Regions from separate parts of the uncultured Agrobacterium sp. genome, predicted to be linked through region 3. Evidence: riboswitches for the same ligand, from Rfam matches in the RefSeq annotation. Region 3 holds a riboswitch; each other region holds the start of a gene.
The links. Region 3 has a riboswitch for cobalamin ahead of QZ869_RS04685 (ABC transporter substrate-binding protein). Riboswitches for the same ligand answer to the same signal wherever they lie in the genome.
Positions count from the first base shown of each region.

Region 1 (5,039 bases), on a different contig from region 3:
CGGACACCAGAACGGGCGGAACGTGCCCGATGGTAAGGGCGGCAATGCGCCGTTTGGCAACGGCAGCCTCACCCGGATTGGAAACGATGAAGGGATAGATGACCGGCAGCGATCCGGTGACGATCTCCGGGAAACAGGCTTCCGACAATGCGACCGTTTTCCCGGGCAGCCATTCCAGCGTGCCATGCGCGCCGACATGGATGATGGCATGGGCGTCGAAATCCTGCTGCATCCACGCGCCGAAGGCGGCCAGCGCATGACGCGGCGGCAAGGCCGGATCGTGATAATCCACCCGCCTGTCCGCCTGCCGTCCACGATCCGGAGCAAGCGCGACGATGACGGAGCCAAAACGGGCGGCACGGAAGCGGAATGACCCATCGATAACGGCCTCGTCGTCAGCCGCGTCACCCCAGGCGGATGCGATAGAGGTGCAGGCGGCAAGCGGGAGACCGTCCAGAAAGTGCTGGTAGCAAGATATCGGAAGACTGGCGCTCTCCGCCTCGATTCTATCCAGCAACGCTCTTGCCGTTTCCGGAATATCGCCAACCGCATAGCCCGCATCACGTAGGTCGCGCAGCATCTCCAAAACACTTTGCGGCACATCGAGACCGACTGCATATCCGATGCGACCGGGTGCAGCACCCGGATAGTCCGGCATGAGGATAACGAGACGCCTCTCCGCCACCGGCGTCTGCGTCAACCACAGATGGGCAGCGATTCGGTCTGCGACCTGGGCCACACGATCCGGCTCTGGCGCATTGAGCAGTCCTTGGCGCCCTGAAGGATCGGATTGCTTGAAGGAGATGGCACCGGCCAGAATCCGGCCATCCAGTTCCGGCAGGACCACATGCATGGCAAGATCCGACGGGTTTAGGCCGCGCATGTTATCGGCCCAGGCATCGCGCCGCGTGGTTGCCATGATGACCTGGAACACCGGCACACCAAGCCGGTCGAACAGGCTTTTGCCATGCTCATCTGTCTGGCTGGCAAAGGCCGTTGCCGCGATGATGGCCACAGGCTTCAGCGGCGCCAGCGTGTCTTCCAGAAACCGTATCGCCTCACCATCCTTCAAGCCACTGACGAAAATCGGCAGGGGGGCAAAGCCGCGGTGCTTCAGGGCCTCAAACAGCGCATCGATGGGCGCGGCATCGGCTGCCAGAAGCATGGAACGGTAAAAGAGAATGGGCAGCTTTGGAGCTTCTGGCGGAAAAGCGGAGAGCGCTTGAGCAAGATCGACCACGCCAAGGTCTGGGATATAGAAGCCGGATTTCGGCAGCGGCTCCGGCTCGACATCCGGCCAGACGCCTTCCTTGGCAAAAGCGGTGAGGCCTTCGCAAAGACGACGCATGTTCTGCTGCCCGCCTTGCCGGAAGAAGGAGAGGACGGAGCCAAGCTGGCCCTGATCGACCGTCGATTGCGCTTCGAGCTTTTCATCGCGCTCGCTGCATTCGCCTGGCAGAAGCACGAGCTTGATGCCGCGCCGGCGCGCCATCATTGCCAGCTGATCAACGCCGTAGCGCCAGCGATCCGCGCCACCCAGAATCCGGATAAGGATCAGCTTGGCATGCTCCGCAGTCTTTTCGATCCAGAGATCGACCGACATGGGATGGCGAAGCTCGGACAGATTGGCGACGCTGAGTGAGACGCCGGAGCCCTCCGGCCATGCCCGCTGCAAACCGGCAAGGTCGCTTGAGGAGAACGACAACACCACCACATCCGCCTGCGGCTGGTTGAGATCAACCGGCTCGATCAGGTCGTCCAGAGACGATGATGTGGTGGCGAGGATATGCATGACGCGTCAGGCCGCCAGCATCTGTTCGATCTTCTCGCGGTTGAGGCCCTTTTCACCGATCACGACGAGCGCCGAACGGCGTACTTCGCCTGCGGCCCAGGGGCGGTCGAAATAGTGATTGACGCGCGCGCCGACGGCCTGAACCTGAAGGCGCATGGGCTTGGACGAGACTTCGACGAAACCCTTGATGCGCAGAACGTTCTCAGACGCCGCGGTCTGGGCGATACGTTCTGCCAAGGCCTCCGGATCGGACACCGCACCGAGTTCGACCACGAAGCTGTCGAATTCGTCGTGATCGTGGTCCTCTTCCTCATCATGATGGGTATGGCGGTTTTCGATATCGTTTTCGACTGCCAGCCCAAGCCCGATCAGCACGGCAGGATCGATCTGGCCGTGGGAAGCAACGACGATCTTGGCGGCCTTTGGCAGATGCTCGCCGATATGCGCCTTGGCACGCTCCAGACCTTCGGCATCGAGAAGATCGGCCTTGGTCAGCACGATCAGGTCGGCGCAGGCGATCTGATCTTCGAAGACTTCCTCGACCGGATCGTCATGGTCGAGCGCTTCGTCATTGGCGCGCTGGGCGGCGAGCGCGTCCATGTCATGCGACACCATGCCTTCGGCAAGTGCCGCACCATCGGCAACGGCAACGACCGCGTCGACGGTGACGCGACTCTTGATCGCCGGCCATTGGAAGGCCTGGACCAGTGGCTTGGGCAGCGCAAGACCGGAGGTCTCGATCAGGATATGATCGACCCGCGGTTGACGGCTCAGAATCTGCTCGATGGCCGGCTGAAAATCATCCGCGACTGTGCAGCAGATGCAGCCATTGGCAAGCTCGACGATGTTTTCTTCCGGGCAGCTTTCGATGCCGCAGCCCTTGAGGATGTCCCCATCGATGCCGACATCGCCGAACTCATTGACGATAATCGCCAGACGCTTGCCATCGAGCTTTTCCAAAAGGCCGCGCAGCAGCGTGGTTTTGCCGGCGCCCAGAAAGCCGGTGACGATGGTGCAGGGAACGCGCTCTAGCGTGGTCATGATGTCTCCTCGAGGAAATTCAAAGGGGGAATGCGCGCGACCATGCCGCGCTTCAAGCTGTCCGGACGCCCGCGCCAAGGCATCAGGCCATCGGTGGAACTTTCAAGCAGGCGCGCGCCGGTGATCAGATCATCGGCATGATCGGGCGTCAGCCCGCCGAAGACGTAAGACCAGCCATCGGCACTGCGCATCGCGGCACTGGCACCACGCTTGCAATTGGCAAGGCAGTTGACGCTGCGTACCTCGATATCGGCTTCCGCACCAAGCGCGATCGCCGCCTCTGCCAGCAGCGCGCCGGGGCGCGGCTCGGCATTCGGTTCTGCCTCACTACGGCAACTGCGGCAGACATAAACAACCAGACCGGGAGCTTTCTGCTTTTCGGTCGATCCTTCCGTCCGAGACGATGTCGCTGTAATATCCAAACCGAGCCCGCTTCCGCTGTTAAAACATGCAAGGGGTGCGGTGCCAAAGACGGAATGCGAGACAGCGCAAACCGATATTCGGCGGAACTGACTGACCGGAGCACCCCGCCCGGCAGACGTTTTTTCTGGAACGGCAGGTCTCCTGGCTTGCGGCTTGAATAGGCGCCCTTGCACCGCCTTCCCGGATCGAAATCCAGTGGCTTTACGGTGCGGGCTTGCCGCTTACAGTTGCGGGGGCAGCCACGGATTGACCCGAGAAGTGGGCGGAACCGTGTTCCCTCTTAGCTTTTCCCGTTGCCGGAAAAAGACCGTCAGTGCCTTACCTTTACGGGCAAGCTGGCTTGCGGTCAATGCGCGGATTCTTGAGCGATGCTCTCGGTGCCATTGCCGAGAAGGGCGTTTTGACTATAGTCGCCGCTTCCAAAACAGGCTCGGAAGGACGTGGACATCATGACACGCGAGATCAGCGACAGTGACGCCGCCCGCCACCGCGAGAAGATGGTGAACCGCAAGAGCGTGCAGGATGCGGAAGTGGCCGAGAAGACCATCGAGAAGGGTCTATTGATGGTCAATACCGGCCCTGGCAAGGGCAAGTCCACTGCAGCCTTCGGCCTTGCGCTGCGCATGCTCGGCACGGGCCGACGCGTTGGTATCGTCCAGTTCATCAAGGGCGCGTGGTCGACCGGTGAACAGCAGGCGCTGATGCTTTTTGGTGACCGGGTGGAATGGCGCACCATGGGCGAAGGTTTCACGTGGGACACTCAGGACCTGAAGCGCGATATCGCCGCGGCGACCAAGGCCTGGGAGGAAGCAAAGCTCCTGATGGCCGATGAGACGATCGGTCTTTTGGTTCTGGACGAATTGAATATCGCGCTTCGCTACGATTATCTGGATCTGACGGACGTTGTCGCCACTTTGCAGAGACGCCGTCCCGATCTGCACATCATCGTGACCGGGCGCAATGCCAAGCCGCCGCTGATCGAGGCAGCAGACATGGTGACGGAGATGACGCTGGTGAAGCATCACTTCAAGGCGGGCGTCAAAGCCCAGTCCGGCATCGAGTTCTGATCCATGGTCGCCAGATCCATCATGTTTCAGGGAACCGGCTCGGATGTCGGCAAGTCGCTGATGGTGGCGGGTCTGGCGCGTGCCTTTACCCGTCGCGGACTTTCGGTCCTGCCCTTCAAGCCGCAGAATATGTCCAACAATGCCGCGGTGACTGCGGATGGTGGCGAGATCGGTCGGGCGCAGGCCTTGCAGGCGCGGGCGGCAAATGTTCCGCTCTCGGTGCACATGAACCCGGTTCTTTTGAAGCCCCAGAGCGAAACCGGCGCGCAGGTGGTGGTACAGGGCAAAATCCTCGGCAACGCCAAGGCGGCAGAGTACCAGCACATGAAAGCGGGGCTGATGCTGCACGTGCTGGAAAGCTTCGAGCATCTGAAGGCCAATGCCGATCTGGTTTTGGTCGAAGGTGCCGGCAGCGCATCGGAAGTCAATCTGCGTGCCAATGACATTGCCAATATGGGTTTTGCCCGCGCCGCCAATGTTCCGGTGATCTTGATCGGTGATATCGACCGAGGCGGGGTGATCGCCAGTCTCGTCGGCACGAAGACGGTGGTGGATGCAGACGACGCGAGGATGATCGAAGGCTTCATCGTCAATCGTTTTCGCGGCGATCCCTCGCTGTTCGAGGAGGGGATGCATATTATCGCAGACCACACCGGCTGGACGTCCATCGGCCTTCTGCCGCACTTTGCCGACGCCGCACGGCTGCCCGCCGAAGA
Region 1 covers NZ_CAJYTV010000017.1:86,532-91,570, reverse strand. Annotated here, with positions in the region: gene cobN (cobaltochelatase subunit CobN) at 1-1,792, opposite strand, end outside; gene cobW (cobalamin biosynthesis protein CobW) at 1,799-2,836, opposite strand; gene QZ869_RS15625 (DUF1636 family protein) at 2,830-3,255, opposite strand; cobalamin riboswitch at 3,370-3,583, opposite strand; gene cobO (cob(I)yrinic acid a,c-diamide adenosyltransferase) at 3,706-4,323, shown strand; gene QZ869_RS15615 (cobyric acid synthase) at 4,327-5,039, shown strand, end outside.
Region 1: another riboswitch for cobalamin. It lies ahead of QZ869_RS15625 (DUF1636 family protein); the one in region 3 lies ahead of QZ869_RS04685 (ABC transporter substrate-binding protein).

Region 2 (5,039 bases), on a different contig from region 3:
CCCGGACCAGTTCCCGGCGGGCTCCGAAGGCGGTGCAGCGTCGCCTGCCATCTGGCAGAACTTCGCCGACTTCAAGGCGAAGTCTGAGAAGCTTGGCGCCGATGCTGACGCGGTGCTCGCACAGTTGCCGACTGATCAGGCCAGCACGGGTGCTGCCCTGAAGACGCTCGGCGCCGATTGCAGCTCCTGCCATCAGGCCTATCGTCTGAAGAAGTAAGACGACGAAGACACACCCGCCGGTTCAGCGGCGGGCTATTCTTTTTTTTGATGTTTTATCGATTAGGCGGAGAGGCGGATGGCATCCATATGGGCAAAGCTGGCAGGCGGCATTGCGGTCGCGGGGATTGCCGGTTTCGGTATCTTCATGTGGGTGACGGCACCTGAGCGCCAACCACCAAGCCACTGGGCCAATCTGGGCGAGCCGGATCTTGCCAATGGCGAGACTCTGTTTTGGGCAGGCGGATGCGCAAGCTGCCACGCCGCCCCGGATGCGACCGGAGACGCCGTGAAAACGCTTTCCGGCGGCCAGGCCTTACCGAGCCCTTTCGGCACTTTTCACGTTCCCAACATCTCGCCAGATCCTCAGCACGGTATCGGCAGCTGGACAGTGGCCGAATTCGGTGACGCCATGACCAGAGGCGTTGGAAAGAATGGCGAACATCTCTATCCCTCCTTCCCTTATACGTCCTACGCCCGCATGACTGCGCAGGACATCAACGACCTCTTCGGCTATCTGAAGACGTTGCCCACCAGCACCAATGATGCGCCTGCCCACGATCTACCATTCCCGCTCGACATGCGACTGGCTCTCGGTGGCTGGAAGTTCCTCTATTTTGACAAGGGTGCGCCGCGCGTGCAGCTTGCCAATGACAATGCCAGCGCCGATGTCGCACGCGGCCAGTATCTGGTGGAAGGTCCAGGCCATTGCGGCGAATGCCATACGCCACGCACGGCACTTGGCGGGTTGATCAAGGACAAGTGGCTGGCGGGCGGCCCCAACCCGGAAGGCGAGGGAACGATCCCCGATATCACGCCCGGCTCGCAGGCCATCAGCTCCTGGACGGCAGCAGATATCGCCAACTACCTCGAGACCGGCTTCACGCCGGAGTTCGACAGTGTCGGCGGCTCCATGGTCAAGGTGCAGCAAAACATGGCGAAGCTTTCTACCGATGACCGCAATGCGATCGCCGCTTATCTCAAGGCAGTTCCGGCGCGCTGAAATCCTGAATGCGGGAGGCGGCGCTTCTCGCATTGACTCTACACAACCTCTGACTGATAACAGACAGGTGATGGTCTTTCCGGTCCTGCCGGAAAGTGAAAAGGGAACACGATAGGAGCTTCGCTCTCATTCGTGGCTGCCCCCGCAACTGTGAGCGGCGAGCCTGAAAACGAAAGCCACTGATGCTGTTTTTTGCATCGGGAAGGCGTTTTCAAAGCTACGACCCGCGAGCCAGGAGACCTGCCATCACGAAGTGTCGTCAATGCCGGCGGGGTGTCCGGAAGAGCACGGTTTTCGGGCAGGAATCATCCGTCCGAAAAGCCCTGTTTGTCTTTCCCCGTGGTGAATGTTGAACGCGTGCGTCCGGCTGCCTGAAAACAGCGCGCCGCTGAAAAAGAGGGTCACCATGTCTATCCAACAGAACACGGCGTCGAGCGCCGTTTCCTCAATGACTTCGAAACTCCTTCAAGCCCTGACCGCTGTAGCGCTCGGACTGTTTATCGTCGGTTTCGTCGGCTTCTCGCATGTCGAGGCCATGCATAATGCGGCGCATGATACGCGCCACGCCAATGCCTTCCCCTGCCATTGAGGGGAACTGAGATGTCGTTTTTCAGGAATATCGTTTTTACCGCTGTGCTCGTCGGCCTGATTACCGGACTGGCCGTCAGTGCCATGCAAGCGGTTGGCACAACGCCGCTCATTCTCCAGGCGGAAACGTTCGAGGGTGCCGGCAGCGAAGCAGACCATTCGCATGATGCCGCCACACCAGCCGATCACCACCACGACGCTGAAGCTTGGGCCCCCGCCGATGGGTTCGAGCGTAACGCCTACACCGTGGCCGCCAATGTGCTGACTGCCATCGGCTATGCGCTCGTGCTCACTGGCCTGATCTCGCTTCGCGGCGCTCAGGGTGGCTGGCGCGAGGGGCTTTTCTGGGGGCTTGCGGGCTTTGCCACCGTGATGTTGGCTCCGATGATCGGCCTGCCGCCGGAACTGCCGGGAAGCCCGGCGGCCGATCTCGGTGCGCGCCAGATCTGGTGGATTGCAACCGCGGCCGCCACGGCCGGTGGCATTGCGCTTCTTGCGTTTCGCCGTTCAGAGCCTTGGGCGGTGATCCTTGCTGTCGTGCTGATTGTTGCGCCGCATGTCGTCGGTGCGCCGTTGCCGCCTACAGGTGAACACGCGCTGGCACCTCTGCCGCTGGAACGCCGCTTCGTCGTTCTCGCCACCGTTACCAGCTTCGTCTTCTGGCTGATCCTCGGCTCGTTGAGTGGCCTGTTCCTCAAGCGTTTCGAAGCTGCAAAGTAAGATGATCACAGGGGGAAACGCAGCCGACTGGAGCGATGAGCTCGATTGCCTGCGTTTTCCGGTTCCCGGTCATGGCGCGCTTTGCGCCATGCATCGTCTTGCCTTCAAGGCGCTCCTGCAAGAGGCGCCGACAGCGCAGACGTGCCGGGCTTACTTCCTGGAAAACCGGGACGCTTTTCTCGATGCTGCGCGCAAGAAGATCGAGCGGATGACAATTCCATCCGACCGAAGCCTCCACATCAACAGCCGTGATTTACGCCGCGCCATGGCGGTGGAAGACGCGCAAGGACCGGCGCGCCTCTGCCGTGTTCTGGACCGTTGAAAGCACGATGAGTGGACTTGCACAGAGCGGCCTTTGTGGCTTCAGAGAGAGGCATGGCGCCCTATCGATGCTCTGCGGAAAACACCGAAAGTTCGCTTTCGGCTTCCGGTGCCCAGAGACCAAGGGCTTCCAATACCTCTGTCGCGAAGCTCACCGGCGAGTTGCCGGGCGCGGTGACGATGCCCTTGTCACTGACAGCCCTCGGCTGGTCGCGATAAAGCACTGACCCATCATAAGCGTCATATCGCTGGTGCGATTCCAGCGAGTTCCCCGTGTGCGCAACGTGGTTCAGGATGCCGGTGCCTGCTAGCGCACTCGCGGCGGCGCAGATCCCTGCGACGACGCGTTCTTTTTCCCGAAAGCGATGGACCAGATCGCTGAAATCGGGAGCCTTACCCTTTTCCCAAGACAGGCCGCCAGGAATGACGAGGGCGTCTATAGTGCTAGGATCAAGGGCGTCGTGAGCCGTTTCCGGCGCGACCTTGAACCCACCCATAGACGTAACGGGTAGGCCATCTGGAGATGCCGTTACGATCTCGACACCAAGATAGCCCCGCGCCGCAGCGGCAAGCAGCGCAGGCTCCCAATCGGCAAACTCTTCTGTCAGGGCAATTCCAATACGGGCCATATCATCCTCCAAAATATCAGAAGGCGGATCAGGCGATCGCCTGCATGAAGCGCATGCCTGTGACGGGACGCGAAATGAAATCCATGTTTTCGTAGAACTTGTGCGCGGCGAAATTGCCGGTCGCAGCCCCGACGGACAGGAAGTCGCAGCCGCATCGCTTGGCTACATCGCGAGCGCGCGCCACGAGGTGCTGACCGGTGCCGTGTCCGCGATGACCGTCACGCACGAAGAGATGGTGCAGCTCCATTCCTCGGCGGCCTTCCTGGGCGCGGTAGAGCGGCACGAGAATGGCGTAGCCGATAAGCTCGCCTGCAGCTTCCGCCACCAGTGCGGTGATCCAGGGGACTTGGCCGAAAAGATCGCGCTCCAGCTTCTCAGGCGTGATCGCTGCGGCATCGCCATGATGAGCGGCAAGCAGCGTGATCATTTCGTTGAGTTCGGGCAAATCCGCCGGGCGCGCGCCACGTATGGTGACGACGGGCGGTCTCGGCAGTGTCAAAAGGCTGTCTTCGGTCATTGGTCTGGTCCTTCGGGTTTTCTGGTCTTTTGCCGTCAGGACGCTTGGAAAACAACAAAGCCGCCTAACGGCGGCTTGTTGACAAAGTGATCTGTCGAGCCGCCCTTTACAGGTAGGCCCAAAAATACGTGCAGGAGATGGGTGCGCGTTCGTTGATCATGGGCGATTCAATGCGCTCGAATCGGAAAGCTGTCAAGGGGTGGTTTCAGCATTCCGGCCTCTCCAGTTCCATCCGACTCACGGGAGCGAGTGTTTGATTGACATCGGTCCCGCTCAAGCCGCTATGTGCATCGCCGAGATATTCAACCAAAGTGCAGGCAGGGACGAACGAGATTTATGACCACGCAATCGGCAGAGCAGTTGGGTTTTCATCGTGCAGGCGTCTCGCTGCTTCCCATAACCCAAGCAACGGCAGCGACATTCACGGATCTGTTCATCGGTCTGACTTTCCTGTGCTTTATCTGTGCGGGGAGCAAAAGGGTCGTCTGCCCTGTGAACGGCGAGCTGGTTGGCGAGTCCGGTGACGTTCTGATTTTCCCCTCTGGTTCTATCGTCACCTTGGAAAACCGTCCCGTCAGTGCCGCGAATTATAGGGCGACCGGCATCTACTTCGATCATGAGTTGATTGACTCGGTTTTCTCCGATCAGCCACGCGCGGCAGGCTCGCCCGGCGTTCAGATCATTCGTAAGGCACAAAGCGATGACTATGATGTCGTGGAGATCACGCGGCGAGCACTGGATGATGACGCTTCGCCCATCTCGGTCAAGCGCCATCGCCTTTTGGAACCCTTGGTCTGGCTTCGCCATCACGGAGTCCATTTGCCGAAGCGAGGTGAAGATCAGCCATGGAACCAGGTGCGGCGTCTGATAGAGGCCGACATCAGCCAGCCTTGGCGGGTGGAAGACGTTGCTCGGCATTTTGCCATGAGTGAAGCCAGTTTCCGGCGGTGGCTAGCGAAATCCGGTCCCGGATTTTCGCAGATTCTGTTGAACACGAGATTGGAGAAGGGGTTAGGGATGTTGCAATCGACAGACTTTTCCATCT
Region 2 covers NZ_CAJYTV010000009.1:123,022-128,060, forward strand. Annotated here, with positions in the region: gene QZ869_RS07815 (cytochrome c) at 1-217, shown strand, start outside; gene QZ869_RS07820 (cytochrome c) at 296-1,219, shown strand; cobalamin riboswitch at 1,274-1,482, shown strand; gene QZ869_RS07825 (CbtB domain-containing protein) at 1,626-1,808, shown strand; gene QZ869_RS07830 (CbtA family protein) at 1,820-2,527, shown strand; gene QZ869_RS07835 (hypothetical protein) at 2,529-2,849, shown strand; gene QZ869_RS07840 (type 1 glutamine amidotransferase family protein) at 2,911-3,477, opposite strand; gene QZ869_RS07845 (GNAT family N-acetyltransferase) at 3,506-3,994, opposite strand; gene QZ869_RS07850 (helix-turn-helix transcriptional regulator) at 4,331-5,039, shown strand, end outside.
Region 2: another riboswitch for cobalamin. It lies ahead of QZ869_RS07825 (CbtB domain-containing protein); the one in region 3 lies ahead of QZ869_RS04685 (ABC transporter substrate-binding protein).

Region 3 (5,039 bases):
GTTCAGCAGTTTCGGGCCTTGGCTCGCAACACATTGCTGCGATTGCTGGATGATCTCGGTCGAGGCATTTGCACGTTCGAGTTGTTCGCGCATCTCCGCTTGAAGCGGATCTACGACGAAAAGCGTAATGAACCATGCGGCGATATCGGAAAGCATAAGCAAGCCTCTGAAGCCTCGGCGTCGTGTCGGAAACGGTCCGACATCGTGAAAGCGCCGAGACTCTCACCAGAGGGGCCCGGACCAGCGGGTTACCCAACATGTAGGATGACGCCATCCTCCTTCAAGAATAGCAGATCAAAAAAGCGTAGGTTTACGTCGCTAGAAGCGATGGCGCACGATACCGGATGTGACATCCATCCGCACCATTAAGCTCGACATCGACCAGGACTCCGAAGACATCGAGGATGAGAGCCGGCGTCAGCACATGGCAGGGTTTTCCCATCGCGACAAGCGTCCCCGCCTTCAGCACTGCTACCCTGTCGCAGAACATCGCCGCGTGATTAAGATCATGCAAAGCGGCTGCAACAGTCAGCTTCTGTTTGCGAACGAGATGTAGGAGCGCGATCTGATGGCCGATATCGAGGTGGTTTGTCGGCTCGTCCAAAAGCAGGATCTTCGGCTCCTGGGCCAAGGCTCGGGCGATATGCAGGCGTTGCCGCTCTCCCCCGGAAAGCGTGTGCCACATGCGCTTGCTAAAGCCCTCCATATCCACGTCCCGGAGCGCCCTATCGACGATCTCATCATCGTGACGAGACCATGGAGACAAAGCACCCTTGTGCGGAATGCGACCAAGCTCCACGGCCTGGCGGGCGTTGATGCGTTCCTGTGTTTCAGCCTGCTGCTCGACTAGAGCGATCCGGCGCGCCACATCTCGACGCTGGAGGAGAGACATCGACATGCCATCCAGTAAGACGTCGCCGGACCGCGGTTTTCTCAGGCCAGAGAGCATCGCCATGAGGCTGGTCTTGCCCGAACCGTTTGGGCCGACAATGCCGAGGAACTCGCCGGCATGAAGATCAAGACTGATATCCTCGACGATCTCCACGCCGCCGATCGACCAGCTCAAATTACGCGCCGAAAGCATTATGCGAGCCTCCTGCGTTGAGAAAGGATCAGCGCAAAGGCTGGAGCGCCGAACAGCGCGGTGATTACGCCGATCGGCAGGACCTGTCCTGCAATGATGGTGCGCGAGACAATGTCGGCAGCGATCATGAAGATAGCACCGATCAACGCGGAAGCCGGAAGCAGACGACCGTGGCGAACACCGACGACCAGACGCGCCGCGTGGGGTATGACAAGACCGATGAAGCCAATCGAGCCGACGATGCTGACCATTACGGCCGTCATCAAGGCAGACGTGCCTGTCAAGACGACATAGACGCGGCGCACGGGAATGCCGAGGGAGCCAGCCGATTCCGCTCCAAAGGTAAAGGCGTCCAATGCCCGCGCATGCCAGAGGCAGACGACAAGCCCGAAGATGGCGATGGGAAGCGCAAGCGAGACATCCGCCCAGCGAACGCCGGAAAGGTTGCCGAGCAGCCAGAACATGATTCCGCGAGCCTGTTCGGCATTCGCGGCCTTGGTGACGATGAAGGAGGTCAGCGCGTTGAAAAGTTGCGACCCGGCGACGCCGGCCAGGATGATTGCGCTGTTACCGCGCCCTGCCCTCAGCGCCAGGAGGCTCACAAGTGCGAATGCGACGAGCGCTCCGAGAAAGGCACCGAGCGGCATGGTGAGCAAGCCTGCACCAAAGCCGAGTATCGCAACACCGACGGCGCCTGTCGATGCCCCGGCGGAGATACCAAGAATGTATGGATCCGCCAGAGGATTGCGCAGGAGCGATTGCAGCACGACGCCCGAAACGGAAAGAGCTGCCCCACAACAGGCGGCGACCACGGCGCGGCTCAGGCGATAGTTCCAGATGATCCCTTCATCGATCGCATCCAATGGATAGCCAGCGTGCCAAAGACGATTGGCCACCGCCTTGGCGACAACCTCCATCGGCATGGAGGTTTCGCCGATTGAGGCTCCGAGCCACAGCGCCGCCAGAAGACACGCAGCTGCAATGATGGCAGCGCGGACATACAGCAAGGGACCGGGCATCCGTTTACTTCGCCAAGCCGAGTTGACCGATCTGGTCAGCCAGCACCTCAATCCCTTCGATCGTGCGGATCGTCGGGTTCATCGCCTGAGCGTCCATGACGACGATACGGTTATCCTTCACGGACGGCATGAGGCTCGTGACAGGATCTTGCTTCAGGAACTTCTCTTTTACGGCAATGTCGTCTGCCGGGTAGCGGCGGCGGTCCATGCTCGCGGCAACGATGATGGTCGGATTGGACTTGGCAATGGTCTCCCAGCCAACAGTTGGCCATTCTTCCTGGCTCTCGATGACATTTCTGATGCCAAGCGCCGACATGATATAGCCAGGCGCACCGTTCTTGCCCGCGACGTAGGGATCGATATCGCCTTCGGCGCTGGAGAACCAGAATACAGCAGATACCTTTCCGTTGGCGGAAACGATCTTCTTGCGCGCCGTCTCTTCGCGGCTTTTCAACTCGGCAATCAGTGCGTCGCCGCGATCCTTCACGTTGAAGATCTGCGAGAGTTCTCCGATTTCCTGGTAGATCTGCTCCATGGTGAAGACCGAGTGCCTGACGCCATCTCCGCCGCCAGCATTATCCTTGCCCGTGCAATCTGCAGGCGAGACGTAGACCGGAATGCCCAGTTCTTCGAACTGTTCGGGCTTGCCGACGACGCCCTCGGGGCCGACATGCCATTGGAATTGCGCGGTAACGAGATCGGGCTTTTTGCCAAGAACGCTTTCGAAACTCGGATCGTTATCGGCCAGACGCTCCACCTTGTCATTTGCCTCCTCATAGCCCTTGATCACCGGGCCAACCCAGACGGCAGTGCCGACAACCTTGTCTGCAAGCCCCAGACGATAGAGTATCTCCGTCGAACTCTGCCCTAAAGACACCGTGCGCTTGGGAGCATGGGTGAAGGTGACGTCCCTGCCGCAATTTTTCAACGTCAGTGGATAGCTGGTTTCCGCAGCCTCCGTTGCATTCGGCAAAAGAGATATAGCGGCAAGAACTGCGCCAAGAAATGCGCCTGTGAAATGAAGTGTCATGGTCCGATGGTCCCCGAAATCGTTGACGCTGCCCACACGCAAACGCCGTTATTGAGTGAAACACTCATTCGCCAACCACAGCCGTGGGACGATCGGAAACCGGGAAATAGACAGACGGATGTAAGCGCTGTTTGGCGCAGATAACAATCATGGCGTTTCCTCTCCAGGGCATCCCCGCCCGTGACTTTGGAATGAACAGACGACGGCAGGTCTCCTGGCTCACGGATGATCGTCTTGCCTGCCTTCCCACGATGAGATCGCAGTGGCCTGACGCAGGTGAATGCGCCACGAGTGCTCGACAATCCGCTTACAGTTGCGGGGGCAGCCACGGCATTGGAGACATCTCCGCACCGCGTTCCCTATTATTCCTCGCAATCTCTCGCTTGGAACCGTCGCAGGCAGATAGAACTATTTCCAGATATCCGTCAAGCGAATGTATGTAATATTATTACGTTTTAGTGCGATGGGATTTTGTCCACTCGAAATACAAAATGGCCGGAAACGGGTTTCCGGCCATCGAAGCGCTTCAAGTGAATGTCGCTGTTTATGGCAGCGTATAGGCGATGACATAGTCGCCGGGCTTGGTACCAACCGACCCATGACCGCCGGCAACCATGACGACATATTGCTTGCCGTCCTCAAGAGCGTAGGTCATGGGCGTCGCTTGCCCACCTGCCGGCAGCCGTGCCTCCCAAAGCTGCTTGCCGCTGGTTAGATCATAGGCACGCAGATAATTGTCGACGGCCGCACCGAGGAAAGCAACCCCGCCCTTGGTGATCATCGGGCCGCCGATACCCGGCACGCCGACCTTGAATGGAAGCGGCAGCGGTGTCATGTCGTAGACGGTGCCGTTCTTGTGCTTGTAGGCGATCTTGCCGGTTCTGAGATCCGCACCGGCGACGTAGCCCCATGGCGGAGCCTGACAGGGTATACCGATCGGGCTCAGGAATGGACCCATCAAGACCGCGTAGGGCGCGCCGTCATTGCGGTTCAGCCCCTGCTCGCTGCCTTTCTCATCCTGAGCCTTGGGCGGGACTTGATCGCGCGGAACAAGCTGTGAGGTGAAGGCTAGATAGGTCGGCATTCCGAACATGATCTGTCGCTCGGGATCGACAGCGACGCTACCCCAGTTAAAGGTACCAAAATTACCTGGATAGATGAGCGAGCCCTTCAGCGATGGCGGCGTGTAGCGACCTTCATAATTCAGCTCATGGAACTTGATGCGGCAGGCGAGCTGGTCGAACAGCGACACACCCCACATGTTCTTTTCTTGTAATGGCTCCGGCTTGAAAGAGAGCGCCGAAGTAGGCTGCGTCGGTGAGGAGAAATCTTCCGGGATCGCACCGCCAGGTGCCGGCTCTTCGGTCACCGGCAAGATCGGCTCGCCGGTGCGCCGGTCCAACACATAGATATCGCCCTGCTTCGTCGGTCCGACCAGCGCTGGGACGGACTGCCCATCGGGCTTGGTGATGTCGAGCAGGACTGGCTGCGCCGGCACATCCATGTCCCAGAGATCATGATGCACCGTCTGACGGACCCAGCGGTCCTGTCCAGTGTTCACATCAAGGGCCACGATAGAGGACGAGTACTTTTCTACACTCTCGCTCCGACCCATTCCGAGCTGGTCAGGAACCTGATTTCCCAGAGGGATGTAGACGAGCCCAAGCGCTTCATCGACGCTGAATACGGACCAGCTGTTGGGAGAGTTGGTCGTATAGGTCTGACCCGGCGGAAGCGGTTGGGTCTGGGTAGGGTTTCCGGAGTCCCAATTCCAAAGCAACTCGCCGCTGTTGACGTCGAACGCACGAATGACGCCGGACTGCTCTTTGGTCGAATAGTTATCGTTGACCGCACCACCGATGATGATCTTGTTACCTGCAATAGCCGGCGGCGAAGTTGAATAGTA
Region 3 covers NZ_CAJYTV010000006.1:23,643-28,681, forward strand. Annotated here, with positions in the region: gene QZ869_RS04670 (hypothetical protein) at 1-156, opposite strand, end outside; gene QZ869_RS04675 (ABC transporter ATP-binding protein) at 311-1,087, opposite strand; gene QZ869_RS04680 (iron ABC transporter permease) at 1,084-2,103, opposite strand; partial or broken gene QZ869_RS04685 (ABC transporter substrate-binding protein) at 2,108-3,067, opposite strand; cobalamin riboswitch at 3,320-3,542, opposite strand; gene QZ869_RS04690 (glucose/quinate/shikimate family membrane-bound PQQ-dependent dehydrogenase) at 3,678-5,039, opposite strand, start outside.